Regions from separate parts of the Streptomyces sp. NPDC050211 genome, predicted to be linked through region 1. Evidence: riboswitches for the same ligand, from Rfam matches in the RefSeq annotation. Region 1 holds a riboswitch; each other region holds the start of a gene.
What was found. Region 1 has a riboswitch for cyclic di-AMP ahead of AB0I98_RS03150 (transglycosylase SLT domain-containing protein). Riboswitches for the same ligand answer to the same signal wherever they lie in the genome.
Positions count from the first base shown of each region.

Region 2: another riboswitch for cyclic di-AMP. It lies ahead of AB0I98_RS22630 (LysM peptidoglycan-binding domain-containing M23 family metallopeptidase); the one in region 1 lies ahead of AB0I98_RS03150 (transglycosylase SLT domain-containing protein).
Region 3: another riboswitch for cyclic di-AMP. It lies ahead of AB0I98_RS44875 (C40 family peptidase); the one in region 1 lies ahead of AB0I98_RS03150 (transglycosylase SLT domain-containing protein).
Region 4: another riboswitch for cyclic di-AMP. It lies ahead of AB0I98_RS22925 (transglycosylase family protein); the one in region 1 lies ahead of AB0I98_RS03150 (transglycosylase SLT domain-containing protein).

Region 1 covers NZ_JBFALC010000002.1:247,674-255,037, reverse strand. Annotated here, with positions in the region: gene fahA (fumarylacetoacetase) at 1-378, opposite strand, end outside; gene AB0I98_RS03155 (HAD family hydrolase) at 677-1,489, shown strand; gene AB0I98_RS03150 (transglycosylase SLT domain-containing protein) at 1,493-1,975, opposite strand; cyclic di-AMP (ydaO/yuaA leader) riboswitch at 1,981-2,148, opposite strand; gene AB0I98_RS03145 (CocE/NonD family hydrolase) at 2,423-4,414, opposite strand; gene AB0I98_RS03140 (polyprenyl synthetase family protein) at 4,629-5,639, shown strand; gene AB0I98_RS03135 (CHRD domain-containing protein) at 5,786-6,787, shown strand; gene AB0I98_RS03130 (sigma-E factor regulatory protein RseB domain-containing protein) at 7,048-7,364, shown strand, end outside.
Region 2 covers NZ_JBFALC010000022.1:92,075-99,438, reverse strand. Annotated here, with positions in the region: gene AB0I98_RS22655 (MBL fold metallo-hydrolase) at 317-1,570, opposite strand; gene AB0I98_RS22650 (MOSC N-terminal beta barrel domain-containing protein) at 1,680-2,507, opposite strand; gene AB0I98_RS22645 (Glu/Leu/Phe/Val dehydrogenase dimerization domain-containing protein) at 2,650-3,828, shown strand; gene AB0I98_RS22640 (TetR family transcriptional regulator C-terminal domain-containing protein) at 3,865-4,485, shown strand; gene AB0I98_RS22635 (SGNH/GDSL hydrolase family protein) at 4,525-5,310, opposite strand; gene AB0I98_RS22630 (LysM peptidoglycan-binding domain-containing M23 family metallopeptidase) at 5,546-6,511, opposite strand; cyclic di-AMP (ydaO/yuaA leader) riboswitch at 6,516-6,680, opposite strand; gene AB0I98_RS22625 (alpha-galactosidase) at 6,977-7,364, opposite strand, start outside.
Region 3 covers NZ_JBFALC010000090.1:5,491-12,854, forward strand. Annotated here, with positions in the region: gene AB0I98_RS44865 (ATP-dependent Clp protease proteolytic subunit) at 32-667, shown strand; gene AB0I98_RS44870 (hypothetical protein) at 674-982, shown strand; cyclic di-AMP (ydaO/yuaA leader) riboswitch at 1,331-1,542, shown strand; gene AB0I98_RS44875 (C40 family peptidase) at 1,546-2,019, shown strand; gene AB0I98_RS44880 (ATP-binding protein) at 2,086-2,547, opposite strand; gene AB0I98_RS44885 (helix-turn-helix transcriptional regulator) at 2,760-3,629, shown strand; gene AB0I98_RS44890 (DUF397 domain-containing protein) at 3,639-3,863, shown strand; gene AB0I98_RS44895 (8-amino-7-oxononanoate synthase) at 3,926-5,053, opposite strand; gene bioB (biotin synthase BioB) at 5,201-6,337, shown strand; gene AB0I98_RS44905 (adenosylmethionine--8-amino-7-oxononanoate transaminase) at 6,330-7,364, shown strand, end outside.
Region 4 covers NZ_JBFALC010000023.1:15,459-22,822, forward strand. Annotated here, with positions in the region: gene AB0I98_RS22915 (cytochrome P450) at 1-1,073, shown strand, start outside; gene AB0I98_RS22920 (transglycosylase family protein) at 1,515-2,498, shown strand; cyclic di-AMP (ydaO/yuaA leader) riboswitch at 2,676-2,858, shown strand; gene AB0I98_RS22925 (transglycosylase family protein) at 2,862-3,542, shown strand; gene eno (phosphopyruvate hydratase) at 3,875-5,161, shown strand; gene AB0I98_RS22935 (septum formation initiator family protein) at 5,254-5,730, shown strand; gene AB0I98_RS22940 (DUF501 domain-containing protein) at 5,757-6,287, shown strand; gene AB0I98_RS22945 (Ppx/GppA phosphatase family protein) at 6,284-7,246, shown strand; gene AB0I98_RS22950 (hypothetical protein) at 7,289-7,364, opposite strand, start outside.

The DNA.
Region 1 (7,364 bases):
CCGGGCGTGGTTCTCGGAGGCGTAGAAGTCGACGTAGTCCGCGACCTCGAAGGGGAGATGCAGGGTCACCGAGGACAGGGGGTGGAACAGCGGCGCGACTGTCTCCCGGTGGGACGGCACCGTCAGCCACGCCGTCAGCGCGCGCCGTACGTCCGACCAGGTGGTGCGGCCCGCGGCCAGCAGCGGGTTGAGGGTGGGCCGGGCGAGCAGGGGGGCGTACGGCGAGCCGAGCGCGTGCGCCGCCGCGCCCGCGTCGAGGACGTGGTCGCCGAGCCGGACCCCGACCCTCCGCTCCGTGGAACCGGCGGGGGAGAAGACACCGTACGGAAGGTTGTGCGGGCCGAAGGGGTCGCCCTCGGGGACATCGAAGGGGGGCATGGGTGCTGCCTCGCTCTCGTGCGGTCCGTATGCCAGGTGTGTCATGTGGTCGCGGCACACGTTACGGGGGCGAGGCCTGCTGCGGCAGCCGCAGGTCAGCGACGTGACCGAAGCCGTTCCGGACGGCGGCGGTGGCGTCTCGGAGGTGCCTTCGGGAAGGAGACGTCACGGCGTCACGGTGTCAGCCGGTCCGGGGGTGTCCCGAGGGAGTGAAACGGGGGCTCTGCGGCCCAAGTCGCCGTAGGAGGCGTCCTGTTCGCGTCGAGTCGGTCGGGCTTTCTGTCCGTATTCTCTGATCATGGCCGCACCCATCGCATATTCACTCATCGCCACTGACCTGGACGGCACCCTGCTCCGGGGCGACGACACGCTCTCCGACCGGTCGCTCGCCGCGCTTGCGCAGGTGACGGCGTTCGGCGCCCGGCACTTGGTGGTGACGGGGCGGCCGGCCCCGAGGGTGCGGCCGTTGCTCGACATCCTCGGCAGCGGGGGGCTCGCGGTGTGCGGACAGGGCGCGCAGGTGTACGACGCCGGCGCGGACCGTCTGCTGTGGTCCGTCACGCTGGACCGGGAGCTGGCCGAGACCGCGCTCGGCAAGATCGAGGCGGAGATCGGGCAGGTGTACGCCGCCGTCGACCAGGACGGCGTCGACGGGCTCACGCTCATCGAACCGGGGTATCTGATGCCCCACCCGACCCTGCCCGCCGTACGCGTGGGGCGCCGCGACGACCTGTGGTGCGCGCCCATCAGCAAGGTGCTGCTGCGTCATCCGGCCCTGTCCGACGACGAGTTGGCGGCGACGGCGCGCTCGGTGGTGGGTTCACTCGCGACGGTCACCATGTCGGGGCCCGGGACCGTCGAACTCCAGCCATGCGGGGTGACCAAGGCGACCGGTCTCGCGCTGGCCGCCGAGTATCTGGGGCTGGGACCCGGGCAGACCATCGCCTTCGGGGACATGCCCAACGACATCCCCATGTTCGACTGGGCGGCGCACGGCGTCGCCATGGCCAACGCCCATCCCGAACTCAAGGCGATGGCCGACGAGATCACCCTGTCGAACGAGGACGACGGCATCGCGGTCGTCCTCGAACGTCTCTGCCCGACGGGGTAGTCCTCAGTACGCGCCGAAGACGTTGTCGATCGAGCCGTACCGCTGGAACGCGTAGTTGCAGGCGGCGGTGATGTTCGCGACCGGGTCGTACGGGTTGAACGCGGTGCCGGCCACGTGGTAGGCCTCGAAGGTCGGGTCGATGACCTGGAGGAGGCCCTTCGACGGGGTGCCCGCGGCGGCGTTGGAGTCCCAGTTGTTGATGGCGGCCGGGTTGCCCGAGGACTCCCGCATGATGTTGCGGTAGATGCCGTCGTACGACCCGGGGATGCCGTTCTGCGCCATCACCTGGAGGGACGCCCGGATCCAGCCGTCGAGCGTGTCGGCGTAGCCCAGCGAGGTGGCGGTGGCCACGGTCGGGGTGGCGGCCGAGGCGCTGGTCGCGCCGATGACCGGCAGCGCGAGGACGGCGACGCCGGTGCCGGCGACGGCGATGGCGCGGGTGATGCGGGCGGTTCTGGTACGACGGTGCTTACCGGCTGCGGCCATGGCGAAGTTCCTCTCCGGCGCCTGCGAGGTGAGCTGTCGGGTTCGGGCTGGGAGGTGCCCGGCCACACCCCACGGGCATGACTTCACCCCGAGCCGTCCCGGCGCGGCGTCCGGTCCGGCGGCTTTCCTGGGTCCCCCGCTCCTGCCGTGCGGTGAGTCGGTCAATGGGTCGTTCGGGCGGTGGCAGGATTCGGCGTCCGCCCGACAGGCCGGGAACGTATGCGAGAGCACATGTCCGAAACAAGTACCGGATTCACACATCGCACCTATTGACCTTGGTGTGGGGCGAATGTGCTGCTTGATCCTTTGCACTCGCCAAGCTCAACTGGCCATGACGGAAGGCGGATCGGCGAGTGCCTGTGTGTTTTCTGTACAGGTTGGGACGTGAGTCACATCACGCATGTCCGCAAGCGCGGCAAAACGGGCAATCATGCCAAGAGGGCTTTATTAACCGGCCGTTCGCGGGATGCGCTTCTCCCAGGTCCGATGGAAGAGGACCTGGCCGCCCTCCGTGCAGATCACCTCGTCGGAGGTGGTGAAGTGGTCCCCGTCACAGGTGATCTCCGAGCGGGTGCGGACCGTGGTGTCCCAGCCCTGTTCCGGGCGGTGCAGCCGGATCGACCAGTCCGAGCGGGTGCGGGCCGACAGTGGATCCGTCTCGTCGATCGTGTACGTCTCCAGCGCGTCCTCGGTGCACTCCAGTCCGTCGGGGTACACGCGCGTGCCGCCGTACCGCGGGTCGACCTCAAGGCGCCACGCGCCCCGCGCGACGTCCCGCACCACCAGGCGCTCGGGGCGCGGTTCGTCGAGCGTGGCGGGGAAGTTGACGCCCAGCGGCTCGGCCTGCTCGGGCTCCTCGAAACGGATATTCCGGTCGAATTCGCGCTTCCGTACGGGCAGTTCCAGGAAGCTGCCCGCCGGGTCCAGGGTGAAGCCCGCCGCCGAGTCGGGCTGCGGCCAGATCCATGGCCAGTACGCGGAGGAGACGGCAAGCCGGATGCGGTGACCGGGCGGGAAGGCGTGGCCGATGGCGTTCAGCTCGAAGGTCACCTCTTCGGTGGTGCCCGGCGTCCACGGCACGGTTCGGTCGCGGCCCGCTCGTGCCGAGAGGTTCAGGGCTCCGCGCGTGACCAGGGTCGACGAGCCGTCCGGTGCTATGTCACATACCCTCGCCACGATCTGCCCCCGCGGCACCTGAGCAGTCACCCGCAGCCCCACCCGCGCCCGCCCCAGCACCCACGTCTCCTCGGCCACCGGAAACTCGAAGCACACCGACCGTGCGTCCTCCTCCCGCTGGTCCGGCGGGAGGTCGGCATCGTTGCCGATGGGGAGGAAACGGCCGGCGTCGACCCCGGTGTGCATCGGCGACCGTACGAGGACGGGGGCGCCCTGACAGGCGTACGTCACCGTCGTCACGTTCGGGGAGGGCCACGCGGGCTCGCCGACCCAGCGGCCGGGCAGGGTGCCGTAGACCGCGGCGGGGCGGTGGGAGTCGGTGACGTAGGCGCGCAGCAGGGGCTCGGGGAGTGCGCCCTTGCCCTTGAGCCAGTGGTCCCACCAGCGCAGCGTCTCCTGGAGGAAGCCGATCGCCGGGCCGGGCGCCAGGCCGCGGTCGGGGTACTGGTGCGACCAGGGGCCGATCAGTCCTCGTACGCGATCGGACGGGAGGTGCTCGACGAGCCGCAGCACAGTGTCGCGGTACGGGTCGTGCCAGCCGCCCACCGCGAGGACGGCCGCCTTGATCGCGCCGTAGTCCTCACAGACGCTGCCATGGCGCCAGTAGCGGTCCCGGGTCTGGTGGGCGAGCCAGGTGTGGATGAGGGGCTGGACGGCCTCCAGGCGCTCGACCCACATCTCGCGCCAGGCGGCCTCGCCGACGTACCGGGGATCGGGCGGCCGGGGGGCGGAGGCGAGCAGGGTGGCGGCCCGGGCGTGCATGTCCGCCGCGAGGACGGAACCTCCCATGTAGTGCGCGTCGTTGTCATAGCGATCGTCGCTCGCGCAGACGGTCACGATCGCCTTGAGCGGCTCGGGCGCGAGGGCCGCGATCTGGAGGGAGTTGAAGCCGCCCCAGGAGATGCCGAACATGCCCACCTTGCCGTCGCACCAGGGCTGCGCGGCCAGCCAGTTGACCACCTCGACCCCGTCGGCCAGCTCCGTCACCGCGTACTCGTCGCCCGGGACGCCCTCGCTGTTGCCGTGCCCGCGCACGTCGACCCGGACGGAGGCGTAGCCGTGGCCCGCGTACCAGGGGTGGCGCTGGAAGTCGCGCGGGGCCGTCCAGTCGGTCAGGCGGTACGGGAGGTACTCGAGGAGCGCCGGTACGGGCTCGTCGGTGAGCGGGCGCCACACGCGCGCGTACAGCAGGGTCCCGTCCGACAGAGGGATGCGGAGGTCCTCGTGAGTCGTCTCGTAGGGGAAGGACGTGCGGATGTTCATGGACACACCTCCCTACTTCCGGGTAAGTCGATAGATATCCATTCTTTTCAGATGATCGAAAACATACCGGTCGTGATCCGATACCGCCCGTGCTGCACGGGTGGGTGGGCATGGGTGATCGAAAGGTGACCGGATACGCTGACTTGAGTGATGGCAGCGACCTATCGACAAACCGTGTAAACGCCAGTGGACACCAGCAGACAGGAGACCCCTCGTGACCGTCGTCGGGCCGTTCGGGCTGAGCGTGCGGGACCAGGCTCTGGAAGCCGATGTCCAGGCCGGATTGGCGGCTGTCGAGGAAGGGCTGCTCGAAGCCACCAAGAGTGAGGTCCCGTTCATCACCGAGGCCGCGCAGCATCTGGTGCGGGCCGGCGGCAAGCGGTTCCGGCCGCTGCTCGTGATGCTCTCCGCGCAGTTCGGGGACCCGTACGCACCGGGGGTCGTGCCGTCCGCCGTGGTCGTCGAGCTGACGCACCTCGCGACGCTGTACCACGACGACGTGATGGACGAGGCGGCCGTACGGCGCGGGGTGCCCAGCGCGAACGTCCGCTGGGGCAACTCGGTCGCCGTGCTCACCGGTGACTTCCTCTTCGCGCGCGCCTCGCACACCCTCGCCGATCTCGGTCCGGAGGCGGTGCGGGTGCAGGCCGAGGCGTTCGAGCGGCTGGTGACCGGGCAGATCCTGGAGACGGCCGGCCCGACGGACGGCCGGGATCCGGTCGAGCACTACTTGGACGTGCTGAGCGGGAAGACCGGGTCGCTGGTCGCGGTGTCGTGCCGGTTCGGGGCGATGATGTCGGGCGCCGACGAGACGATGATCGACGTACTGACGCAGTACGGGGAGCGGCTCGGGGTCGCCTTCCAGCTCGCCGACGACGTCCTGGACATCGCGTCCGACTCGCACGAGTCCGGGAAGACGCCGGGGACCGATCTGCGCGAGGGGATTCCGACCCTTCCGGTGCTGCGGCTGCGGGAGCGGGCGGCCCGGCTGGGGCTGGCCGAGGATGTCGCGCTGTGCGAGCTGCTGGACTCCGACCTGAGCGACGACGCGCGGCTCGCGGAGGCGCTCGCGGGGCTGCGTGGGCATCCGGCGCTGGAGCAGGCGCGGCGGGACACGGTGCGGTATGCGGAGGACGCGCGGGCCGCGCTGGCTCCGTTGCCGGAGTGCGATGCGAAGGCGGCGCTGCTGGAGTTGTGCGACGCCGTGGTGCATCGGGCGGGCTAGTTCCGGCGCTGAGCAGCGGGGACTGGCAACGTGACGCAGGTCACACTGCTGGACTGAGTCCAGACTGAGATCGCCTCCGTATTCATGCCCAGAAGCTGACGCAGGGGGCGTCGGCTGCATTACGGGGAGACAAAAGAATTATGGGCATGAACGCGACGTTCTCACTGCGCAGTAAGAGCCTGATCGTCACCGCTGTCGCGGTGGCCGCCGCCGGTGGTGTCGCCGCCGCGGTGATTCCCGCCTTCGCCGCCGGAGACAACCGCGCCGACCACGCGGGGCACACCGGAGGCGAAGGCATCGTGAGCCAGAGCGGCACCGTGGCGGGCGGCAAGGGCGGGACCATCCTCGCCGCCAGTCTGCGGGGCGCCAACGAGGTGCCCGTGGCGGGCGGTCCGGCCGTCGGGGACAAGGACGGCGCCGCGCTCCAGTTCGTGAAGGTGAAGGGCGACAAGGTGTCCGTCGCCGTGAAGTGGCGCGGCACGGACAAGCCGACCCTGCTCCACATCCACCAGGGCGCCAAGGGCACCAACGGCGGTGTGAAGGTCGACTTCACCAAGCTGCTCGCGGGCGCCAAGGGCAAGACCGTCACCGGCACCGTCAAGGTCGGCGACGCCGCCCTGCTCAACTCGCTGAAGTCCGACCCCGGTTCGTTCTACGCCAACCTGCACACGGCCGAGTTCCCGGGCGGAGCCGTCCGCGGCCAGCTGCACAAGGTGACCACGGCGTTCGACTTCCGCGACGCGCTCGACAACTTCCAGGCGTCCGTCCTCAAGGGCAAGCAGATCTACGAGTGCAAGCCGGCCGAGGGCGGCGGGTACGCCTTCGCCCAACGGGACGTCAGCGCCCTCCTGGCCGGCCCGATCGCGCACTCCTTCGTCGAGCCCAACTCCGGTACGCCGCAGTGGATCGCGCCCGACCGCAGCGCCGTCACCGGATCGGTCATCAGCAGGACGCCCAACGGCGACAAGAACATCCCGGAGCTGGACCTGAAGGCCACCCAGTCCGGCAAGCACCGCGGGCTCCTCGCCGGCACCGCGGAGATCCTGCGGCTGAACACCGTCGGCGGCGTCGCCCCGGCCGGCTCCTGCGAGCCGGGTGCCATCGTCGGCGTGCCCTACCAGGCGGACTACGTGTTCATTCAGCGCTGATACACGCGGCGCTGATCCACTTCGACGGGCGGCGTCTTCCCCGCACGACCCTTACGGGTCGGGGGAGGCGCCGCCCTCGCATGTCATACCGCAGCAGTACGCGGAGTTGGCTCCGCAGGTTGACGTATACCTCCGGCGGATTTGGTCAACTGGAGACCACGGAAAACACCACTCCTCACCGATTCGGGTGAGAATGGCGGCTCAGGGTGGGACGAGTGCGATTAAGCGACAGCCGCCGCTACGACGGAGGTAAGGCACACATGGCACCGTACGAATCCGACGACAGCACGACCGCCGGCGAGGTGGACGACCTCCGCGCCGGCCGCCGCAAGGCCGCGCGGTACGTCGTTCCGGTCGCGGTGGTGGGCGTGGCGGCGGCGACCATCGGGCTCGTCCCGGCGATCGCCGACTCCGGCGACCCCGACCTGCCCAAGATCAGTGCGCAGCAACTCATCGAGAAGATCGCCGCATCGGACGTAGAGCAGCTGTCCGGCACGGTGAAGATCAGCACGGACCTGGGGCTGCCGGACCTCGGCGGGCTGGAGAGCAGCCTGATGTCCGGGGCGACGCAGTCGGG
Region 2 (7,364 bases), on a different contig from region 1:
GGTGCTGTGCACAAATCGGGCATGCGGCATCGTGATGCCGGTCGAGAGAACCGATGAATTCGGCCCTGCGTCGCCCAGCGGACACTCACAGTAGTCGCCTGAGCATCACGTGCGGTGCGCAGTTGACAAACTCCCACGGGCAGCGTCCCGCTCTGGTATGAGGCTTCGTACGACAGACCGATTAACGTCTCAAACCCCGGCCTCAGAACGAGAAGACAGCGATCACAGCTGGTCAGAAGCGGTCATGAACAGACGGCCAGGGCCGGGGTGCGATGCGCTCCCCGGCCCTGGCCGTCCACCGTTTTCCCGCCTGCGATCAGCCCGCCGGTACGGCCGCGGCCTCGCCGCTGCCCTCGGCGGCACTGCCCGGAACGTCACCGGCCGTATCCACCGGGCCGTCGGTCGCGGTCTTCGTCGAGGCGCCGGTGTGAACGTCGGCGTCCGGCCATCCGCCGGCCGGGGCCGCGGCCACCGCACGCCACCAAGGCTCGGACGGCACGGTCTCGGCCGTGGGCTCGAAGGGCTCCCCGGGACGGGGCAGGGCCACCCGGGCGCCCTCCACGCGGGCGGCGGCGACGGTGCCCTCGCCGGGTTCCGCCCACGGGTGCATCGCCAGATTGAAGGTGGCCCAGTGGATCGGCAGCATCACCCCGGCGGGTGTCCCGCCCTGGAGGTCCAGATGGGCGCGCATGCCCTCTTCGGGGGTCATGTGGATGTCGGGCCAGAACTCGGAGTAGGCCCCGATCTGGATCATCGTGGCGTCGAAGGGGCCGTAGTCGGCGCCGATGTCCTTGAAGCCCTCGAAGTACCCGGTGTCTCCGCTGTGGTAGACCCGGTGGTTCTCGCCCGCGACCGACCAGGAGGCCCAGAGGGTGTGCTGGGTGTTGCGCAGTCCGCGCCCGCAGAAGTGGCGGGCCGGGGTGGCGGTCAGGGTGAGGCCGCCGACCTTGGTCTCCTCGTGCCAGTCCAGCTCGCGCAGCCGGTCCGCGGAGACACCCCAGTGTTCGAGGTGGGCGCCGACACCGAGCGGCACGGCGAACAGGGTGTCCGTGCCCGCCAGTGTCTTGATCGAGGGCATGTCCAGGTGGTCGTAGTGGTCGTGCGAGATGACGACGACGTCGACCGGGCCGAGCGCGGCCAGCGGCATGGGCACCGGGTGCAGTCGCTTGGGGCCGGCGAAGGCGAACGGGGAGCAGCGCTCGCCCCAGACGGGGTCGAACAGCACGCGCCGACCGTCTATCTCCGCGAGCACGCTGGAGTGCCCCATCCAGGTCAGCCGCAGGCCGGTGGCGGGCGGCCGGGAGATGTCGGCGAGGGTGGTGGCGTGCACCGGAACCGTGCCCTGTGGGGCGCGGCGGGGGCGGGTGTCCTTGTCGAAGAAGCCCTTCGCAAGCTCCACGGACGAGCCGGAGGGCCGGGTCCGAGCCTCGCCGCCGGGATTCAGGAAGACCCCGTCCTTGAAGTGGGGCGATCTGCGGATACGGGCCAGACGCTCACCACTGGGGTCCGCGCCGAAGGCCGCGGGCTGCAGTGCGCGGAGCCCGGAGCTCAGGGAACGGAATCCGGTCACGGTACCTCCAGGGGGAATCGCTGAGGCTTCCATTATGGGTCGCCCCTCTGACACCCCCGGGTCGCCCCGGTCACGGGAGGATGTCCCGCCCGTCTCCGCCCGCGGGGAACTACAGCTCCGAGTCGCCCCAGACCTGCACGTCCACCTCGTCCCCGACCGTCACCTTGCCGGGCCGCAGGACCGCGAACTTCGCGCCGAACGCGACTCCGCCCTCGGCCGCCCGGCGATAGCCGGCGAGTGTGCGCAGCGGTTCCGGGCCGTCCCTGGTCCCGGTCTCCTGGTCGACCAGGGTGACGGCGCAGCGGATGGCGAGCTTCGCGTAGCCCAGTTCGGCGTCGCCGAGGGTGATGCGGTGGGCGCGGTCCTCGGTGTGCGGTTCGTCCCAGCCGCCGACGACGACGTTCGGGCGGAAGCGGTCCATCGGCAGCGGGCTGCCGCCGCGCTCGGCCACCTTGGCGTTGAGGAGGTCCAGGGTGGAGCGGGAGAGCATGTGCAGTGCGCAGCTGTCGGCGTAGCCGGAGGTGCCCGGTGTCCGGCCGTCGGTCACCCGGTCGTGCTCGGGCGGCACGCGGACGAGTCGGCTGGGTGCCCGGAGCACCTCCGACAGCCAGGCGGCGGCCGTGTCCCCCTGGTCGATCCCCTGATACGGATTCCCGAACAGGTCGACCGGCCGCCGAGCCCCGGACGCGTCCACGTCGACGTGCACGGCTTCGCACCCCGGCGCCCGCAGCACCAGCCGCTCCCCGCCGGCGCCGACCTCCGGCCGGATGAGCGCGAGCCGCGGATCCCGCCGCTGCGTCCGGAACACTCCCTCCTCGCTGACGACCATGAAGCTGCGGTCGTGGGCGAGACCGGCGGGTGTCACCAGCGCCTCGCCCGGCGAGGTCCCGGCGCACCCCTTGATGGGGTAGTAGGTCAGTTCGACGACATGAGCCATACCTTCGTCCCGCTCTCTCCGACGTCCGTCGACGATATGACGCGCTGCCCTGCGGTCCGTCAACCGGTTTCTCGTTGACACGACTGGACACCCGTCTCGATACTGACTGATCATTCAGTAACGCTCATCTCGAGGAGCCCGCATGACCACCCCCCTGATGTCGCTCGTGTGGACCGATCACGTCACCGGGCGGCAGGGCTTTCTGGTCGTCGACCGGCTGGTGCGCGGTGTGTCCAGTGGGGGTCTGCGAATGCGGGCGGGCTGCACCCTCGACGAGGTCACCGGACTCGCGCGCGGCATGACCATGAAGGAGGCGCTGCACTACGACCCCGAGAGCCGGTACGTCCCCCTCGGCGGCGCCAAGGGCGGCATCGACTGCGATCCGCAGGACCCGGACGCGTACGGAGTGCTGGTGCGCTACCTGCGCGCCATGCGGCCGTACATCGAGACTCTCTGGACCACGGGCGAGGATCTCGGGCTCACCCAGGACCTGGTGGACCGGGCGGCCGCGGAGGCGGGGCTCGTGTCGTCGATTCAGGCCGTGTACCCGCTGCTGGACGACGAGGCCGCGGCCCGTCGCCGGCTCGCCGACGCGTTCGCCGTCGACGTGGACGGCATCGGGCTCGACGAACTCGTCGGCGGCTGCGGGGTCGCCGAGTCGGCGCTCGCCGCGCTGGACCGGGCGAGCGTGCCGTACGCCGGAACGCGGGTCGCCGTGCAGGGCCTGGGCACCATGGGCGGGGCGACGGCGCGCTTCCTCACGCGCGCGGGGCTCACGGTCGTGGCCGTCGCCGACATCAAGGGCACGATCGCCAATCCGCAGGGGCTCGACGTCGAGGCGCTGCTCGCCGCGCGGGACGCGTACGGAACCGTCGACCGCGGTGTACTGCGTCCCGATGACCGGGAACTGCCGGGCGACGCCTGGCTGTCCGTCGACGCGGAGGTGCTGGTGCCCGCGGCGGTCTCGTACGCGATCGACGCCGCGAACCAGGAGCGGATCACCGCCCGCTGGATCGTCGAGGCGGCCAATATGCCCGTACTGCCCGAGGCGGAGGAGCTGCTGGCCGCGCGCGGGGTCGGCGTGCTGCCGGACGTGGTCGTCAACTCGGGGACGAACGCCTGGTGGTGGTGGACGCTGTTCGGCGACATCGGCGCCGACGCGGACGAGGCGTTCGCGCACACGCGCCGTTCGATGCGCGCCCTGGTGGACCTGATGCTGGCCCGCGCGGAGACGGACGGGACGACGCCGCGGGCCGCCGCGCACGCCATCGTCGCGGACCGGCTGCCGGTGATCGCCGCACGGTTCGGCTGGTATCGGTGACGAGGGCCGTTGACATGTTCTGGGTAGGGTGAACGCGTGGCGAGGGTGCGGTTGAGCGTGGCTGAGCGGCGCGAGGAGCTGCTGAAGGCCGCCATCGAGCAGATCGAGGCACGGGGAGTGGCGGCCGTCCGGATCGCCGACGTGGCCACGGCGCTGGGTGTGAGCAACGCGCTGGTGCTCTATCACTTCTCCACCAAGGAGAAGCTCGTCGCCGCGGCCTTCACCCACGCCGCCGAGGCGGACCTCGCACAGCTGCGCCGGCTGCTCGGCCGCCGTACGACAGCGCTGCGCCGGCTTCGGGGCGCCGTGCGCTGGTACGCGCCCACGGGCCAGGCCAAGGGCTGGCGACTGTGGATCGAGGGCTGGGCGGCGGCGCTGCGCGAGCCCGCCCTGCGCGAGGTCACCCGGGACCTCGACAGGGAGTGGAAGGCCGCGATCGCCGAGGTCATCGCCGAAGGAGTGGCCGCGGGCGAGTTCCGCTGCCCGGACCCCAGCGGCGCGGCCCTGCGCCTCACGGCCCTCCTCGACGGACTCGCCGTACAGATGACCGCCTACACCGGAGCGGTGTCACGCGCGCGGGCGCAGGAATGGGTGGACGACGCCCTCGCCCGCGAACTGGGGCTGGAGCGGGAGGCGTTCACGGCGCCGGGGCGGTGAGCCGGGCCGTCCGGCTCACCGCCCCGCTGACGCACAGACTCAAGCCACGGACGCGATCCGCTCCTTGATGTCGTCCGGCGACAGCGTGCCCTTCGCCGTCACATGGTCGCCCGACGACTCCCCGCGCAACCGCCGCCCGATCCACGGCACCAGATACTCGCGCGCCCAGTGGACGTCGTCCCGCCGCACCTCGAGGGTGCCGCGCGGGGGCAGCGGGGGCCAGGGCTGCTCGGGGTCTGCCGGGACTTCCAGGCCGAGGACCTGGCCGGCGCGCAGCGCCACGCGCGTGTGCCCTTCGGCCGAGAGGTGGAGCCGGTCGTCGCCCCAGGCCCGCCGGTCCTGAATGGCTTTCAGGGACCACAGGTCGAGCACCGGGCAGCCGTACCGGTCGGCGATGGCCCGGACATGTCCGTTGTAGGTGGCGATCTTGCCGCGCAGATGCTTCAGCACCGGGACGCCCCGGGTGTCGAAGCCGGTCGTCACCATGACGGTGCCGACGGCCGAGGTGAGCCGGACGATCGCCCGCTCGAAGCGCTCGGCGACCTCGTCGGGGTCGGTTCCGGGCCGGAGGATGTCGTTGCCGCCCGCGCAGAACGAGACCAGGTCCGGGGCGAGTTCGACGGCCCGCGGGAGTTGGTCGGCCACGATCTGGTCGAGGAGTCTGCCGCGCACGGCAAGGTTGGTGTACTCGAAGTCGCCCTCCGGCCGCCGGTCCGCGAGCAGTACCGCGAATCGGTCGGCCCAGCCGACGAACGCCCCGTCGGGGCCGGGGTCGCCGACGCCCTCGGTGAAGCTGTCCCCCACCGCCACGTACGACCCGATCACTGATCTGATGTCATTCTTCGAATCGTCTGCCACGTCGGCCCATGATTCACCTTCGGATGTGAGCTACGCGACCGTAGGAAGGGGTTGACGGACGGTGAGATAAGCCACTCCTAAAGTGTTCGCCAATTCAGGAATACGTCCCGACCGGGATTCCCGCACGGCCGGCACCGAAGGCCGGACCCGGGGATCGGGGTCCGGCCTTCGGTGGCGTGGGGGACGCTTCAGGCGCCGGGTGTCAGCTGACGGAGACACCCTTCGAGCGGAGGTAGGCGACGGGGTCGACGTCCGAGCCGTAGTCCGGGGTGGTGCGGATCTCGAAGTGCAGGTGCGGGCCGGTCGAGTTGCCGGTCGAGCCGGAGAGGCCGATCTGCTGGCCCGCGGTCACGCTCTGGCCGCTGGAGACGGAGAGCGAGGACAGGTGGGCGTACTGCGCGTAGTGGCCGTCGGCCAGCTTGATGACGACCTCGTTGCCGTACGCGCCGCCCCAGCCCGCGGAGACGACCGTGCCCGCACCGACGGCCTTGAGCGGAGTGCCGGTCGGGGCGGCGAAGTCGACGCCGGTGTGGTAGCCGCTGGACCACATGCTGCCCGACATGCGGTACGGGGTACCGATGCTGGCACCGGCCACGGGGAGGGCGAAGCCGCCGGCCGTGCTCGTGGTGTCGGAGGACTGGGTGGTCGCCGTGTTCGAGGACGACTTCGACGAACCCGAAGCGGATGAACCAGATGAATCAGAAGAACCGGACGACTTCGGCGAAGAAGAGGACGATGAAGACGAAGCCGACGAAGAGGACGACGACTTGGAAGAACCGGTCGTGGCCTTCTTGCCGATCGAGAGCTTCAGGCCGGGGTGGATCATCGACGGGTCGGAGCCGACGGCCTCGCGGTTGTCCGCATAGAGCTTCTTCCAGCCACCGCTGACATTCTGCTCGTCGGCGATCTTCGAAAGGTAGTCACCGGCCCGCACCGAATAGGTCCGTACACCCGAGCTCTTCGCGGCGGCGGTCTTCTCCGCGGCCTTCTTTTCGGTCGTCGGAACCGACTGAACGGCCTTTTCCGAAACCGACTTGGCGGGAGCGGCATGCGCTCCGGTGGCCCCGAGGAGCGGGAGGGCGAGCGCGGCGCCACCGGTTCCGGCGACGGCGATGGAGCGAGTGAAGCGCTGGCTCTTGGGACGGCGGTGCTTACCCTTCGCGGGCATGACGAATTCCTCTCCGGCGCCTACGAGGTGAGCTGTCGGGTGCGGACTGGAGATGTCCGGCCGCGCGGTGGCGACTTAACCCCTAGCCGTTCCGGAGACCGGAACAGGCGGTTGTACCTGTGGGTCCCCCGCTCCTGCCGTTCACGGGTGAGTTGAGCGGTCTCCGGGCGGCGGCAGGATTGGGCGTCCGTCCGGATTGGTGGCGAACGTAAGCGACCAAGACGCAAAGGGACAAGCAAGAGGTTCCACGGTTGTGCGTTTCTCTTGATCCCTTGTGAGAAAACCCAGTCACCCTCCGTGAATTCCACCCCGGCCAGTGGATTCAATCCCCTGGAAAACCACGTGAATTACGTGAACATGACGGACAACGCTCGGTCACGAATATGACGCTGCTCACGCAGCTTCACCACAGGACGCTTTATTCCAGAGCGAGTTGGAATGAAGATCCTAATTCGGACAGATCACTCAGATGCGACGCAGGCGGAGAACTGCCGCATCGAGGTCACCACGCAGCCCCGTGCGCAACCCGTGGTGCAGCAAGACCGCACCCCGGTGAACTTCGCCCGTTTCGCGGCATTCATACGACCCTGTCGGGTCGAGGCCGCGCAGTCGCAGCGCCGGAACGGGCTCGCCGTAACGCTGCGCCTCGAGCCAGGCGAGGACGACGGTCTCGTCGCCGAGCACGTACTGCACCGCACTCAGCCCGCCCTGCGGGGGCCGCAGCCGGTAGAGGTCGCCGCGCTGCACGAGGGGCCGGATCTCCTTGTACAGACCCACCCAGTTCCGAGCCTCGGCCAGCTCGTCGTCCGTCCACTCGGTGAGGTCACCGCCGACCCCGAGCACCCCGGCCATG
Region 3 (7,364 bases), on a different contig from region 1:
CAGAGACAGCTCTGCCGAGGAGGGGTTCGTCATGACCCGACCGTCCGCCCGCTATGTCCTGCCCGAGTTCACGGAGCGCACCAGCTTCGGGCAGAAGACGATGGACCCGTACTCGAAGCTGCTGGAGGAGCGGATCGTCTTTCTCGGCACCCAGATCGACGACACCTCGGCGAACGACGTGATGGCGCAGTTCATGCACCTCGAGTACCAGGACCCCGACCGGGACATCTCGCTCTACATCAACTCCCCCGGCGGCTCCTTCAGCGCGATGTCGGCGATCTACGACACGCTGCAGTACGTCACCTGCGACGTGGAGACGATCTGCCTCGGCCAGGCGGGCGCGTCCGCCGCCGTGCTGCTGGCCGCAGGCGCACCGGGCAAGCGGTTCGCGCTGCCGGGAGCGCGCATGGTGATCCATCAGCCGGGGCTGCCCGAGCCGATCGAGGGACAGGCCAGCGACCTGGCCATCCACGCCGAGGAGTTGATGCGGATCAGGGCCCGCCTGGAGGAGATGCTCGTACGGCACACCGGGCGCACGCGCGAGCAGGTGAGCGCCGACATCGAGCGGGACAAGATCCTCACGGCGCAGCAGGCCGTGGACTACGGGCTGGTGGACCGGATCATCCCCAGCCGCAAGGACACCATGGCTCCGCCCACCGGGAAGTGACGGCCCGTGCTCCCACCCGAACTCCCGCCGCTTCCCGCCCTCACGCGCGCCGAGGGCGAGTTGATCGACCGTTATCTCGATGTGGTCGACCTGCTGGGCCGGATCAACCCGGCGCACCACGGGGACACCTACCGCGGACTGCGCGCCGCCCAGGCGTTGGTGTCCAAGGCGACCGAGCTGCGCGACGCGCTGGCGCTGATGCACCAGCGGGGCGAGACCGAGTTGCACGCCCCGACGCTCACGCGGGCGCTGCGCGTGCTGGACGGCGAGCGCCGGACGGCGCGTGTCATCGTGCCGCCGCGCTCCGACAGTTGACGCACTGTTGACGAATCCCGCCTCCGGTCCGGGCGTTCGCCACCGCGGCGAGTCGTCCGGACCGGGGCTCAAACGGACCAAATGACGTACCCCTGTTCGGAGTAGATGTTTGTCGTTTTTTGCGACCGACGGGGTTGCGCAACCCGCTTGCCTCCGGCGCGGATGAGAGGTTTTCGCGCTGGTCCGGGGGTCCGTGGCGCCCTCGACATCCACCCGAACACAGGGGTGTCCACCCGAACGGGTGAGTGGTGAGTAACACCACAAATCACCGATTCCATTGGGTATTTCGCTCACGCGTGAGTGAAGATCCGTGTCTGACGACAAGCCCCCGCCGCAGCGGCGGGGCGGTCCGGGCGGACGCCGAATCCTGCCGCCGCCCGGATGACCGGTCGACAGAAGTGGATCGGCAGGAGTGGAGGACCCAAGCACGACGGGTCGCCGGAACGGTCACGCCATGACCGGGTCGAGCAGCCCTTGGGGTGAAGCCGCGTCAGCGGCCGGGCAACTTCGCCAGCCCGAATCCGACAGGTCATCCTTCACAGGCGGCTGACGAAGGGTTGCGCATGACTGCGCTCAATCGTGTCCCGTCGCTGATGGCCCGGGCCGGTACGGCCTCGGCCCTCACCCTGGCCGCCGTGGGCGGCTCCGTCGTGGTGCCGGGTCTCTCCTCAGACGCCGCGGCCGCCACTCCGGCGACGAAGGCGCTCCAGGTCGCGGCTTCCAAGAAGGGCTCGCCGTACAAGTACGGCGCCACGGGGCCGCGCCGGTTCGACTGCTCGGGGCTGACGCTGTACTCGTACAAGAAGGCGGGCAAGAGCCTGCCGCGGACGGCCGCTCAGCAGTACAACAAGACGCGCCACATCTCGGCCAAGAGCCGCAAGGCCGGAGACCTGGTCTTCTTCCACTCGGGCTCGAACGTGTACCACGTCGGCATCTACGCCGGGAAGGGAAAGATCTGGCACTCCCCGAAGACCGGGGACGTCGTAAGGCTGCAGAAGATCTGGACCAGGAGCGTCTGGTACGGCCGGGTCAAGTGACCTGAGCGACGCGGTGGCGGCGCCCTGACGCGCCGCCACCGCGTCATCCCACACCGGACCTGATTTCTAAGGGTCCTGCTGTACCGCTGTCGTCGTCACGGGCCGCGCCGGTACCGTCCACGGCAGTTCGATGGAGACCGTTTTGCCGCCCTCCCGGGTGGGCCGGATTCTCAGCTTGCCGCCGAACTCGGCGGTCAGCCAACGGATGATCACGAGCCCGCGGCCGTTGTCCTGCTGGACGGCCGCGGGCAGTCGTTTGGGAAAACGCGGATGGCTGTCGGTGACTCCGATGCGCAGGTGCTCGTCACGGTCGAGTTCGAGGTCCACCGTGAAGGTGGGTGACTGCCCGAACGTGTGCTGTACGGCGTTGGTGGCGAGTTCCGAGACGATGAGGCGGATGGTGTCGGCCAGTTCCGTGTCGGCCGGCAGTCCCCATTCCGCCAGGGTGCCGACCACGTAGGTGCGGGCTGCGGAGACCGAGGCGGGATCGCTCGGCAGAGTGACGGATGCTTCCAGATGGTCTGCCATGGCGACGTCGTCCCTTTCCCACGGGACCGCAGTCCGACATGGAGCGGAGGGTTCGAGTACGGTCCCGGACTGGTGCTTCGTCGCCAGACTGCCATCACCGGGCCGGTCACGGGTGCGATCCACCAAGATATGCATATATCTGTCGCTCGAAGCGGTGAACTCTGCGACGGCAGACCGTATTTGGGCGGCCCGGAAGGAGTAAGGAGGAGCCCATGCAGCACGGTCCCGCGGTACGCCGCCGAAAACTGGGCGCCGAATTGCGCACGCTGCGCACCGGCGCCGGGCTCACGAGCGGCGAGGCGGCCCGGCTCGTGGGCTGGCACCAGTCGAAGGTGAGCCGCATCGAGACCGGCGCGAGCGGGGTGAAACCGGCCGATGTGCGGTTACTCCTGGACGCCTACGGAGTGGCGGATCCTCAACTACGGGAGTTGCTGCTGGTGTTGGCGGGACAGGACGACAGTGCCGGGCGGCACCACTGGTGGCATGCGTATCGGGGCGTGCTGCCGCCGACGTACCGGGATTTCATCAGCCTGGAATCCCAGGCCAGCGCGATGCGCACGCTGGAGACCTCCGTCGTTCCGGGGCTGTTGCAGACGCCGGAGTACGCGCGGGCGGTGACCCGGGCCGCGGTGGGCGGGCTGGACGAGGACGCAGACGACCGGCTGGACGCACTGGTGGAAGTGCGCCTGGCCAGGCAGGACGTGCTGCGCTCGCGGCCGCCCCTGGTGCTGAGCGCGGTGCTCGACGAGGCGGTGCTGCACCGGGAGATCGGCGGGCCGGACGTCATGGCACGGCAGCTGGAGCGGCTGATCGAGGCGGCTCGCTACCCCCAAGTGCGGCTTCAGGTCCTGCCGTTCGCGGCCGGTGCCCACATCGGTATCACCGGGCCTTTCGTTATCTTCTCATTTTCGAGCACTTCTGATCTGGATGTGGTTGTTCTCGACCACTTGACGAGTAGCCTCTACCTCGAGCGGAAAGAAGACCTCCAGGCCTACACCGAGGCCTTCAACACCCTTCAGTTCCACGCCCTTTCGCCCGAGGACTCGTTGGACTACATCGCCGGGATAGGTGCCGGCGTGTAAGGAGGCACCATGTCTGCACTGCCTCGGAACGTCACTTCCAGTACTCAACTGCACGGTGTGCAGTGGCTGCGCAGCAGCTACAGCACGGGAGCGAACAACTGCGTCGAGACGGCCCGGCCGCTGTCCGGCCCGGGGGCCGGGCTGCTGGCCGTACGCGACTCCAAGGACCCGGCCGGACCCGCGCTGCTCTTCTCCCCCGAGAGCTGGGCGGGATTCACGGCCGCGTTGCGGTGATCGCCCGCACCTCGCGACCCCTTTGAATCAGTTCGCGCGACGCACGGCCATGTCACGCCGACTCATGGTCGCGTCTCGCCGATCACTTCCACAGCGCGCTCGATCTGGTCCTCGAAGAGGTCCGCTCGGGCGGTGAGCCTCAGCCGTGAGATGCCGTCGGGCACGGAAGGAGGACGGAAGCAGCCCACGGCGAGACCTGCCGTACGGCAGTCGGCCGCCCACCGCACGGCGCCCTCAGGGGACGGCGCGCGCACGGAGACGACCGCGGCGTCCGGACGTACCGCTTCCAGACCCGCGGCGGTCAGGCGTGTGTGGAGTTCGCGTGCCACCGCACGCGCCCGCGCCGCCCGCTCCGGCTCGCGGCGCAGCAGCCTGAGCGCCGCCAGGGCCGCCCCCGCCGCGGCGGGGGCCAGGCCCGTGTCGAAGATGAACGTGCGGGCCGCGTTGACCAAGTGCTCGATGACCCGGGCGGGTCCGAGTACGGCGCCGCCCTGGCTGCCGAGCGACTTGGACAGCGTGACCGTCACCACGACGTCGTCCGCGCCCGCGAGTCCCGCCGCGTGCGGGGCGCCGCGCCCGCCGTCGCCCAGGACGCCGAGACCGTGGGCGTCGTCGACGACCAGACCGGCGCCGTGCTCCCGGCATGCCGTCGCGAGCTCCGTCAGCGGGGCGGCGTCGCCGTCGACCGAGAAGACCGTGTCGGACACGGCGACGGCAGGCCCGTCGTGGGTCCGCAGTGCCTTGCGTACGGCGTCCGGGTCGGCGTGCGCGACGACCTGGGTGGTGCCGCGGGCCAGCCGGCAGCCGTCGATCAGCGAGGCGTGGTTGCCGGCGTCGGAGACGATCAGTGAGCCGTGCGGGGCCAGCGCGGTGACCGCGGCGAGGTTGGCCGCGTAGCCGGAGGAGAACACCAGGGCCGCCTCGAAGCCGCAGAAGTCCGCCAGCTCGCGTTCCAGTTCGGCGTGGAGCGCGGTCGTGCCGGTGACCAGGCGGGAGCCGGTGGCGCCGCCGCCCCAGGTGCGGGCCGCGGAGGTGGCCCCCTCGACGACCTCGGGGTGGCGGGCCAGCCCCAGGTAGTCGTTGCTCGCGAGGTCGAGCAGCGGCGAGTCGGCGGGGCGGGGCCGCAGGGTCCGTACCAGTCCGGCGCGGCGGCGCAGCTCCGCCTGTTCGTCGATCCAGCCGAACGCCATGACTCCTCCGGGGCTTTTGTAGGCAGTGCACAGACAGTAGTCGCCGGGCCAGCCGCCCAGGATGTGGCAATACCCACACGTCGAACCGCCTCTGTTGTCCGATCTCTCCTTGGCCCGGGGCGGTTCCGTAGGACAGGATCGGACCTCATGGACCTGCTGAACACGCTGGTGGACAAGGGGCTTCGGCGCGAGCGGCCGACCCGCGAGGAAGCACTGGCCGTCCTCGCCACCTCCGACGACGACCTGCTCGATGTGGTGGCCGCGGCCGGCAAGGTACGCCGGCACTGGTTCGGCCGACGGGTGAAACTCAACTACCTCGTCAACCTCAAGTCCGGCCTGTGCCCGGAGGACTGCTCCTACTGCTCCCAGCGGCTGGGCTCCACGACCGGGATCCTGAAGTACACCTGGCTCAAGCCCGACGAGGCCTCCCAGGCGGCGGCCGCCGGGCTGGCCGGAGGTGCCAAGCGGGTCTGTCTGGTGGCGTCCGGACGCGGTCCCACCGACCGTGACGTGGACCGGGTCGCGGGCACCATCAAGGCGATCAAGGAGCAGAACGAGGGCGTCGAGGTGTGCGCCTGTCTCGGTCTGCTCTCCGACGGCCAGGCCGAGCGGCTGCGCGAGGCCGGCGCCGACGCCTACAACCACAACCTCAACACCTCCGAGGCGACGTACGGCGACATCACCACCACCCACACCTACGCCGACCGCGTCGACACCGTGCAGAAGGCGCACGCGGCCGGGCTGTCCGCCTGCTCGGGCCTGATCGCCGGGATGGGCGAGTCGGACGAGGACCTGGTCGACGTCGTCTACTCGCTGCGTGAGCTGGACCCGGACTCGGTTCCGGTCAACTTCCTGATCCCGGTCGAGGGCACCCCGCTCGCCAAGGAGTGGCACCTCACCCCGCAGCGCTGTCTGCGCATCCTCGCGATGGTGCGGTTCGTCTGCCCGGACGTCGAGGTGCGGATCGCGGGCGGCCGTGAGGTCCATCTGCGCACGATGCAGCCCCTCGCCCTGCACCTGGCCAACTCGATCTTCCTCGGCGACTATCTGACCACCGAGGGCCAGGCAGGCCAGGCGGACCTGGAGATGATCGCGGACGCCGGGTTCGAGGTGGAGGGCTCGGACCAGGTGACGCTGCCGGAGCACCGGGTGGGCGGCGGATGTCACGAGGGCGGCGGAGCGTGTGCTTCCGCAGCCGAAGGACCTCAGGTCAACGAGGCCCGTACGGACCTCGTCGCCGTACGCCGCCGGGGCGCCGGAACGGATCTCGCGCCCAATGCCTGACCTGACCGTCCCCGAGCTGCTGGACCTCGACCGGCGGCACGTCTGGCATCCGTACGGGCCCATGCCGGGCGTGGTGGAGCCGCTCGTCGTGGAGTCGGCGAGTGGGGTCCGGCTGAAACTCGCGGACGGCGCGGGCGAGTTGATCGACGGCATGTCGTCCTGGTGGTCGGCGATCCACGGCTACCGCCACCCCGTACTCGACGAGGCCGCGCGCGAGCAACTCGGCCGGATGAGCCATGTGATGTTCGGCGGGCTCACCCACGAGCCCGCCGTACGGCTCGCGAAGCACCTTGTCGACATGTCGCCCGACGGCCTGGAACATGTCTTCCTCGCCGACTCCGGTTCGGTGTCGGTCGAGGTCGCGGTCAAGATGTGCCTCCAGTACTGGCGTTCGCTCGGCCGCCCGGCGAAGCAGCGCCTGCTGACCTGGCGCGGCGGCTATCACGGCGACACCTGGCAGCCGATGTCGGTGTGTGACCCCGAGGGCGGGATGCACGACCTGTGGACCGGCGTGCTCCCGCGCCAGGTGTTCGCCGACGCGCCGCCGACGGAGTACGACGAGGCGTACGCCGACCACCTGCGCGCGCTGATCGAGCGGCACGCCGACGACCTGGCCGCGGTGATCGTCGAGCCGGTGGTGCAGGGCGCGGGCGGGATGCGGTTCCATTCCCCCGCGTATCTGCGGGTGCTGCGTGAGGCGTGCGACGCGTACGGCGTACTGCTGGTGTTTGACGAGATCGCTACGGGGTTCGGGCGGACGGGCGCGCTGTTCGCGGCGGAGCACGCGGCGGTGACGCCCGATGTGATGTGCGTCGGCAAGGCGCTGACCGGCGGCTATATGACGATGGCCGCCACCCTGTGCACCTCCCGGGTGGCCGAGGGCATCTCGCAGGGCGAGGTGCCGGTGCTGGCGCACGGTCCGACGTTCATGGGCAATCCGCTGGCCGCGTCGGTGGCCTGCGCCTCGATCGAGCTGCTGCTCGGCCAGGACTGGCTCGCGGAGGTCAAGCGGATCGAGGCGGGCCTG
Region 4 (7,364 bases), on a different contig from region 1:
AGAACCCGGCGCACCATGACGAGCCCGCGCACGCCAAGGGCAAGACCGGCATCCCCGGTGAGCGCAAGGCCGAGTTGATGACGCATCTGCTGAACATCGATCCGCCGGACCACACCAGGCTGCGCAGGCTGGTCTCCAAGGCGTTCACCCCGCGCCGCGTCGCCGAGTTCGCGCCCCGGGTCCAGGAACTCGCCGACGACCTCATCGACGGGTTCGCCGAGAAGGGATCCGCCGACCTCATCCACGAGTTCGCGTTCCCGCTCCCTATCCTCGCCATCTGCGACCTGCTCGGCGTCCCGCGCGAGGACCAGGACGACTTCCGGGACTGGGCGGGCATGATGATCCGGCATCAAGGCGGCCCCAGGGGCGGAGTCGCGCGGTCGGTGAAGAAGATGCGGGGCTATCTCGCCGACCTCATCCACCGCAAGCGCGAGGCCCTCCCCGCCGAACCCACGCCCGGCGAGGACCTCATCTCCGGTCTCATCCGCGCTTCCGACCACGGCGAGCACCTCACGGAGAACGAGGCCGCGGCGATGGCCTTCATCCTCCTGTTCGCCGGCTTCGAGACGACCGTCAACCTCATCGGCAACGGCACGTACGCCCTCCTGACCCACCCCGAGCAGCGCGCCCGCCTCCAGAGGTCCCTCGCCGCCCACGACACCGCCCTCCTGGAAACCGGCGTCGAGGAACTCCTGCGCTACGACGGCCCCGTGGAACTGGCCACCTGGCGGTTCGCCACCGAGCCGCTCACCATCGGCGGGCAGGCGATCGCCGCCGGCGACCCCGTCCTCGTCGTCCTCGCCGCCGCCGACCGGGACCCGGAGCGGTTCGCCGACCCCGACGTCCTCGACCTCGGCCGCCGTGACAACCAGCACCTCGGATACGGCCACGGCATCCACTACTGCCTCGGCGCCCCGCTCGCCCGCCTGGAAGGCCAGACCGCCCTCGCCACCCTCCTCACCCGCCTCCCCGACCTGCGACTCGCGATGGATCCGACCGACCTGAGATGGCGCGGCGGACTCATCATGCGCGGCCTACGCACACTGCCGGTCGAGTTCACGCCGCGGGTCTGATGGCCTGCTGGTCGAGTGCGCGCCGCGGGTCTGCTGGTCTGCCGGTCGAGTGCGCGCCGCGGGTCTGCTGGTCTGCTGGTCGAGTGCGCGCCGCGGGTCTGCTGGTCTGCTGGTCGAGTGCGCGCCGCGGGTCTGCTGGTCTGCTGGTCGAGTGCGCGCCGCGGGTCTGCTGGTCTGCCGGTCGAGTGCGCGCCACCGGTCTGATGGCCTGCCGGTCGCGTTCACCTCGACCGGCTGGTGACTTGCCCGTCGAGTTCGCGCCACCTGGCCAACTCGCCTCACCTGCGCAAAGGTGACACGCACTCACGTCTGTGATCTTCACGTGATCTACGCGGCATTAACTTGTGACAAGTGAGGGGCTGCCTATACGTTCACGGATCAGCGCGGCCCCCCAGCCTCACCCGCCGCGCCGGTCCCTGCTGTCTCGCGAAAGGCCCCCGCATGCTCTCCGGGAACGGTCGTCACCGTCGCCCCCGTCAGGCCCCGGCCCTGCTCGTCGCGGCCGGAGTGACCGGCTCCGCCATCGCCATCCCCCTCCTCGGTGCGAGCGGCGCGAGCGCGGCCGACGGCAGCACCTGGGACAAGGTCGCGGAGTGTGAGAGCGGCGGCGCCTGGAGCGCCAACAGCGGCAACGGGTTCTTCGGCGGACTGCAGTTGCCCCAGGAGGACTGGGAGCGGTACGGCGGCCTCGACTACGCCCCGAGTGCCGACCAGGCCAGCCGTTCCCAGCAGATAGCCGTCGCCGAGAAGATCCTCGCGGACCAGGGCGCCGGCGCGTGGCCCGCATGCGGACTGCTCCACGGCCTCGGTGAGGACTCCCGCTCGGCGAACGTCGACACGGGCCTGGAGGGCGAGGCATCGGCCGAACCGTCCACGTCGCCCGACGCTTCCTCCGACTCATCTGACTCACCCGGTTTGTCCGACTCGCCTGAGTCGTCCTCGTCTTCGGAGTCTTCGGAGTCGTCCCCCTCGGCTTCCCCTTCCTCGTCCTCTCCTTCGCCGTCCTCCCCGTCTCCGTCTGACGAGCCGTCGGATACGACGGACAACCCGGCCAAGTCGGACACATTCGTCGAATCCAGCCCGAGTGCCTCCACGGGTTCCGCCGAGGATGACGATACGGACAAGTCAGGCCAGAGTGGCGGCTCTTCGTACCTTACGGACACCGGCACCGGAACCGGCAAACATCGGGGCGTCAGCGCGGACGAGGCCGAGAGTGAGGTGCGCGCCGACACCGCCGGCCGTCACGCCTCCTACAGCGTCCGCGCCGGGGACACTCTCACGACGATCGCCGACTCCCTTGAGGTGAGCGGCGGATGGCGTGCGCTCTACACCGAGAACCAGGGAACCATCGGTACCGACCCGGACCTCATCATCCCCGGTCAGACCCTCGAAGTCGGTGTCGAAACGGGCGAAAACCAGCGGTAGTTGACTCCCTGTTTAGCGCTGAATGTCCGGTTCGGTGAAAGTGTGGGATGAGTCTCAGAAGCCCTGATCGTCTTTGAAATTCCGCGGATCGCGTGTCTACGGTCATCACCGCTCGCCAACACGAGCCCCGGCTGCCACAACGCCGAATCCTGCCAGTGGCCGCACGGGAACAGTCGTCGCTTAACAGCGCCGTAGGCAGGAGCGGGGGACCCAAGGTAAGTGCCGCGCCCGTCAGTTGACCGAGCGGCTTGGGGTGAAGCCGTGCCCCGTACGAGACCAGAGCCTCGTACGAGACATGGCCGGGCAACTCAACCGGCCCGAACCCGACAGCTCACCTCGCAGGCGTCGGTGAGGGGATCAACCATGCTGTTTTCCGGCAAGGGCAAGCACCGCCGTCCGTCCAAGGCCACTCGGGCCATCGCCATCGCCGGTGTCACCGGTGCCGCCGTCGCCGCCCCGCTGATGGCGGCCGGCAACGCCTCCGCCGCCACCGCCTCCGAGTGGGACGCCGTCGCCCAGTGCGAGTCCGGCGGCAACTGGTCCATCAGCACCGGCAACGGCTACTACGGCGGTCTGCAGTTCTCCGCCTCCACCTGGGCCGCGTACGGCGGCACGCAGTACGCCGCCACCGCCAACCAGGCCTCCAAGGCCCAGCAGATCGAGATAGCCGAGAAGGTCCTCGCGGGCCAGGGCAAGGGTGCCTGGCCGAACTGCGGCACCGGCCTGTCGAGCGCCTCGTACAACGGTTCCTCGTCGAACCAGAGCAGCGAGAGCACCACGCGCTCCAGCGAGGAGCAGTCGGCCTCCCGCTCCGCCGAGCGCCCCGCGCCCGAGCAGAGCACCAAGAAGACCGTCACCACCCCGACCGGCAAGAAGGTCAAGAAGGGCGACGGCGAGTACAAGGTCGTCAAGGGCGACACCCTCAGCACCATCGCCGAGGAGCACGACGTCAAGGGCGGCTGGGCGAAGGTGTTCGAGCTCAACAAGGACATCGTCTCGGACGCCGACCTCATCTACCCGGGTCAGCAGCTGCACCTCAAGTGATCTTGCCTCCGCAGGCAGGACACAGTTGAACCACAGCTCCCTCACATCCGTGGTCCTCATGGTGAAGGCCTCGTGAGGGTCCCCCCGTCCCCACGGGCTCCCCGTCCCCGGTGCGTCATTCCCCCGTACGCACCGGGGCGGGGCTTTTTTCTGCCCCGCTTCTGCCCCGCGTCCGGCTCACTTCTGACACACTTTTTGTTCCGTTCAGAAACAATTTGCTCTCGGTTCTGTCCATCGGGTGGGTGACCCGGTGGCCGATCGCCCGGAGCCGGTTAGGCTCATCTCGCAGAGCCGCTGCGGTCCTGCTAAACCGCGTCACATCCACGAAGGAGATGCTCGTGCCGTCCATCGACGTCGTCGTAGCCCGGGAAATCCTGGACTCCCGAGGCAACCCCACGGTCGAGGTCGAGGTCGGCCTCGACGACGGCAGCACGGGTCGTGCCGCCGTTCCGTCCGGTGCGTCCACCGGCGCCTTCGAGGCCATCGAGCTGCGTGACGGCGACCCCAACCGCTACATGGGCAAGGGCGTCGAGAAGGCCGTCCTCGCCGTCATCGAGCAGATCGGCCCGGAGCTGGTCGGCTACGACGCCACCGAGCAGCGCCTGATCGACCAGGCGATGTTCGACCTGGACGCCACCGACAACAAGGGCTCGCTCGGCGCCAACGCCATCCTCGGCGTCTCCCTCGCCGTCGCCCACGCCGCCTCCGAGGCCAGCGACCTCCCGCTCTTCCGCTACCTGGGCGGCCCGAACGCGCACCTGCTGCCGGTGCCGATGATGAACATCCTGAACGGCGGCTCGCACGCCGACTCCAACGTGGACATCCAGGAGTTCATGATCGCCCCCATCGGCGCGGAGACCTTCTCCGAGGCCCTGCGCTGGGGCGCCGAGGTCTACCACACCCTCAAGAAGGTGCTGAAGACCAAGGGCCTGTCCACCGGCCTCGGCGACGAGGGCGGCTTCGCCCCGAACCTGGAGTCCAACCGCGCCGCCCTCGACCTCATCATCGAGGCCATCAAGCAGGCCGGTTACGTCCCCGGCGAGCAGATCGCGCTCGCGCTCGACGTCGCCGCGTCCGAGTTCTACAAGGACGGCGTCTACGAGTTCGAGGGCAAGTCCCGCTCGGCCGCCGAGATGACGGAGTACTACGAGGAGCTCGTCTCCGCGTACCCGCTCGTCTCCATCGAGGACCCGCTGTACGAGGACGACTGGGCCGGCTGGAACGTCATCACCGAGAAGCTGGGCGACAAGGTCCAGATCGTCGGCGACGACCTCTTCGTCACCAACCCGGAGCGCCTGGCCCGCGGCATCGAGGAGGGCTCCGCGAACGCCCTGCTGGTCAAGGTCAACCAGATCGGCTCGCTGACCGAGACCCTGGACGCCGTCGAGATGGCCCAGCGCAACGGCTTCAAGTGCATGATGTCCCACCGCTCCGGCGAGACCGAGGACGTCACCATCGCCGACCTCGCCGTCGCCGTGAACTGCGGTCAGATCAAGACCGGCGCCCCGGCCCGCTCGGACCGCGTCGCCAAGTACAACCAGCTGCTGCGCATCGAGGAGATCCTCGACGACGCGGCGGTTTACGCCGGTCGTAGCGCCTTCCCGCGCTTCAAGGACTGACACAGGCCGCAGCGCAGCGTCGTACGTACGTCCCCGTACTCGGTCCCGTACCGTGTGCGGGGACGTACGCACGTATGAAGGGGAGGCGGGTCATGGCGGTCAAGGACCGGGACCGATTCTCCACCGCGACCAGGATCCGGCTGCTCGGCGAGCAGACGGCGGCCCGCGTCTACCGGTCCCAGACCAAACGCCAGGCCCGCCGCTCCCGGCTGACCGGCCGCGCGGCGCTGCTGGCACTCGTCCTGTGCTCGCTGGTCGTGGCGCTCGCCTATCCGATAAGGCAGTACGTCTCCCAGCGCGCCGAGATCGCCGATCTCGAGCAGCAGAAGCAGCAGGCCCAGCAGCGGGTCGAGCAGCTGCGGGACCTCAAGGCGCGCTGGCAGGACGACGCGTACGCCCAGCAGCAGATCCGGCGGCGGCTGCACTATGTGATGCCGGGGGAGACCGGGTTCATCGTGGTCGACCCGCACGCGGCGAAGCAGTCGCGCGCCGACACCGGGGCGGCGGACCGCCCCTGGTACCTGAACGTCTGGGACGGGGTCGACAAGTCCGACGCCTCCGCCCAGTGAACTGACAGAGAGAATGTCGTACGAGGATGCAAACGCCCCCGCCGTCCACTCCGCGCACCGAGCCCACCGACGCGGACGTCGAGGCCTTCAAGCAGCAGCTCGGGCGTCCGCCGCGCGGGCTGCGTGCCATCGCGCACCGGTGCCCGTGCGGGCAGCCGGACGTCGTGGAGACGGCGCCGCGACTGCCCGACGGGACGCCCTTCCCGACGCTGTACTACCTGACGTGCCCCAAGGCCGCGTCGGCGATCGGCACGCTCGAGGCGAACGGCGTCATGAAGGAGATGACGGCGCGTCTGGAGACCGACCCGGAGCTGGCCGCCGCGTATCGCTCCGCGCACGAGGACTACATCCGGCGCCGGGACGAGATCGATGAGCTCAAGGGCTTTCCGAGCGCGGGCGGTATGCCGGACCGGGTGAAGTGTCTGCATGTGCTGGTCGCGCACTCGCTGGCCGCGGGGCCCGGCGTCAATCCGCTCGGCGACGAGGCCATCGAGATGCTGCCGGAGTGGTGGCGCAAGGGGGCGTGTGTGACGGCGCCGAAGGAGGACGAGCAGTGACCCGCCGCGTCGCCGCCATCGACTGCGGTACCAACTCCATCCGGCTGCTCGTCGCCGACGTGGACCCTCAGAGCGGTCAACTCGTCGATCTGGACCGACGTATGACGATCGTGCGGCTCGGGCAAGGCGTGGACCGGACCGGGCGGCTCGCGCCTGAGGCGTTGGAGCGGACGTTCGCGGCGTGCCGGGAGTACGCGGCGGTCATCAAGGAGCACGGGGCGGAGCGGCTGCGGTTCGTGGCCACCTCGGCTTCGCGGGACGCCGAGAACCGGGACGAGTTCGTGCGGGGGGTGCTGGACATTCTCGGGGTGGAGCCCGAGGTGATCTCGGGCGATCAGGAGGCGGAGTTCTCGTTCACGGGGGCGACGAAGGAACTGGCGGGGAGCGATCACCTCGACAAGCCGTACCTCGTGGTGGACATCGGGGGCGGCTCCACCGAGTTCGTCGTGGGCGAGGAGCATGTGCGCGCCGCGCGCTCCGTGGACGTCGGCTGTGTGCGGATGACGGAGCGGCACCTCGTACGCGATGGCGTCGTGTCCGACCCGCCGAGCGAGCAGCAGATCGCTGCCATGCGCGCCGACATCGACGCCGCCCTCGACCTCGCCGAGCAGACGGTTCCGCTGCGCGAGGCGCGCACGCTGGTCGGCCTGGCCGGATCGGTCACCACGGTCTCCGCCATCGCGCAGGACCTGCCCGAGTACGACCCCGCCGCCATCCACCACTCCCGCGTCTCGCACGACCGGGTCCGGGAGATCACCGAACGGCTCCTGCACTCCACCCACGCCGAGCGCGCGGCCATCCCCTCCATGCATCCGGGGCGCGTGGACGTGATCGGTGCGGGCGCCCTCGTACTCCTGTCGATCATGGAGCGGATCGGCGCCGAGGAAGTCGTCGTGAGCGAGCACGACATCCTCGACGGCATCGCCTTCAAGGTGGCAGAAGACCCCGGCTCCTCATAGAGAGGAACCGGGGCCGTCGCCGCAGCCCGGGCGGGCTGTCCGTCAGTTGCAGAGTAGGACGATGAGGCCGCTGCACCCCCCATCGTCGCCATGGCCGCCACCCTTGGCCGGAGTGGCC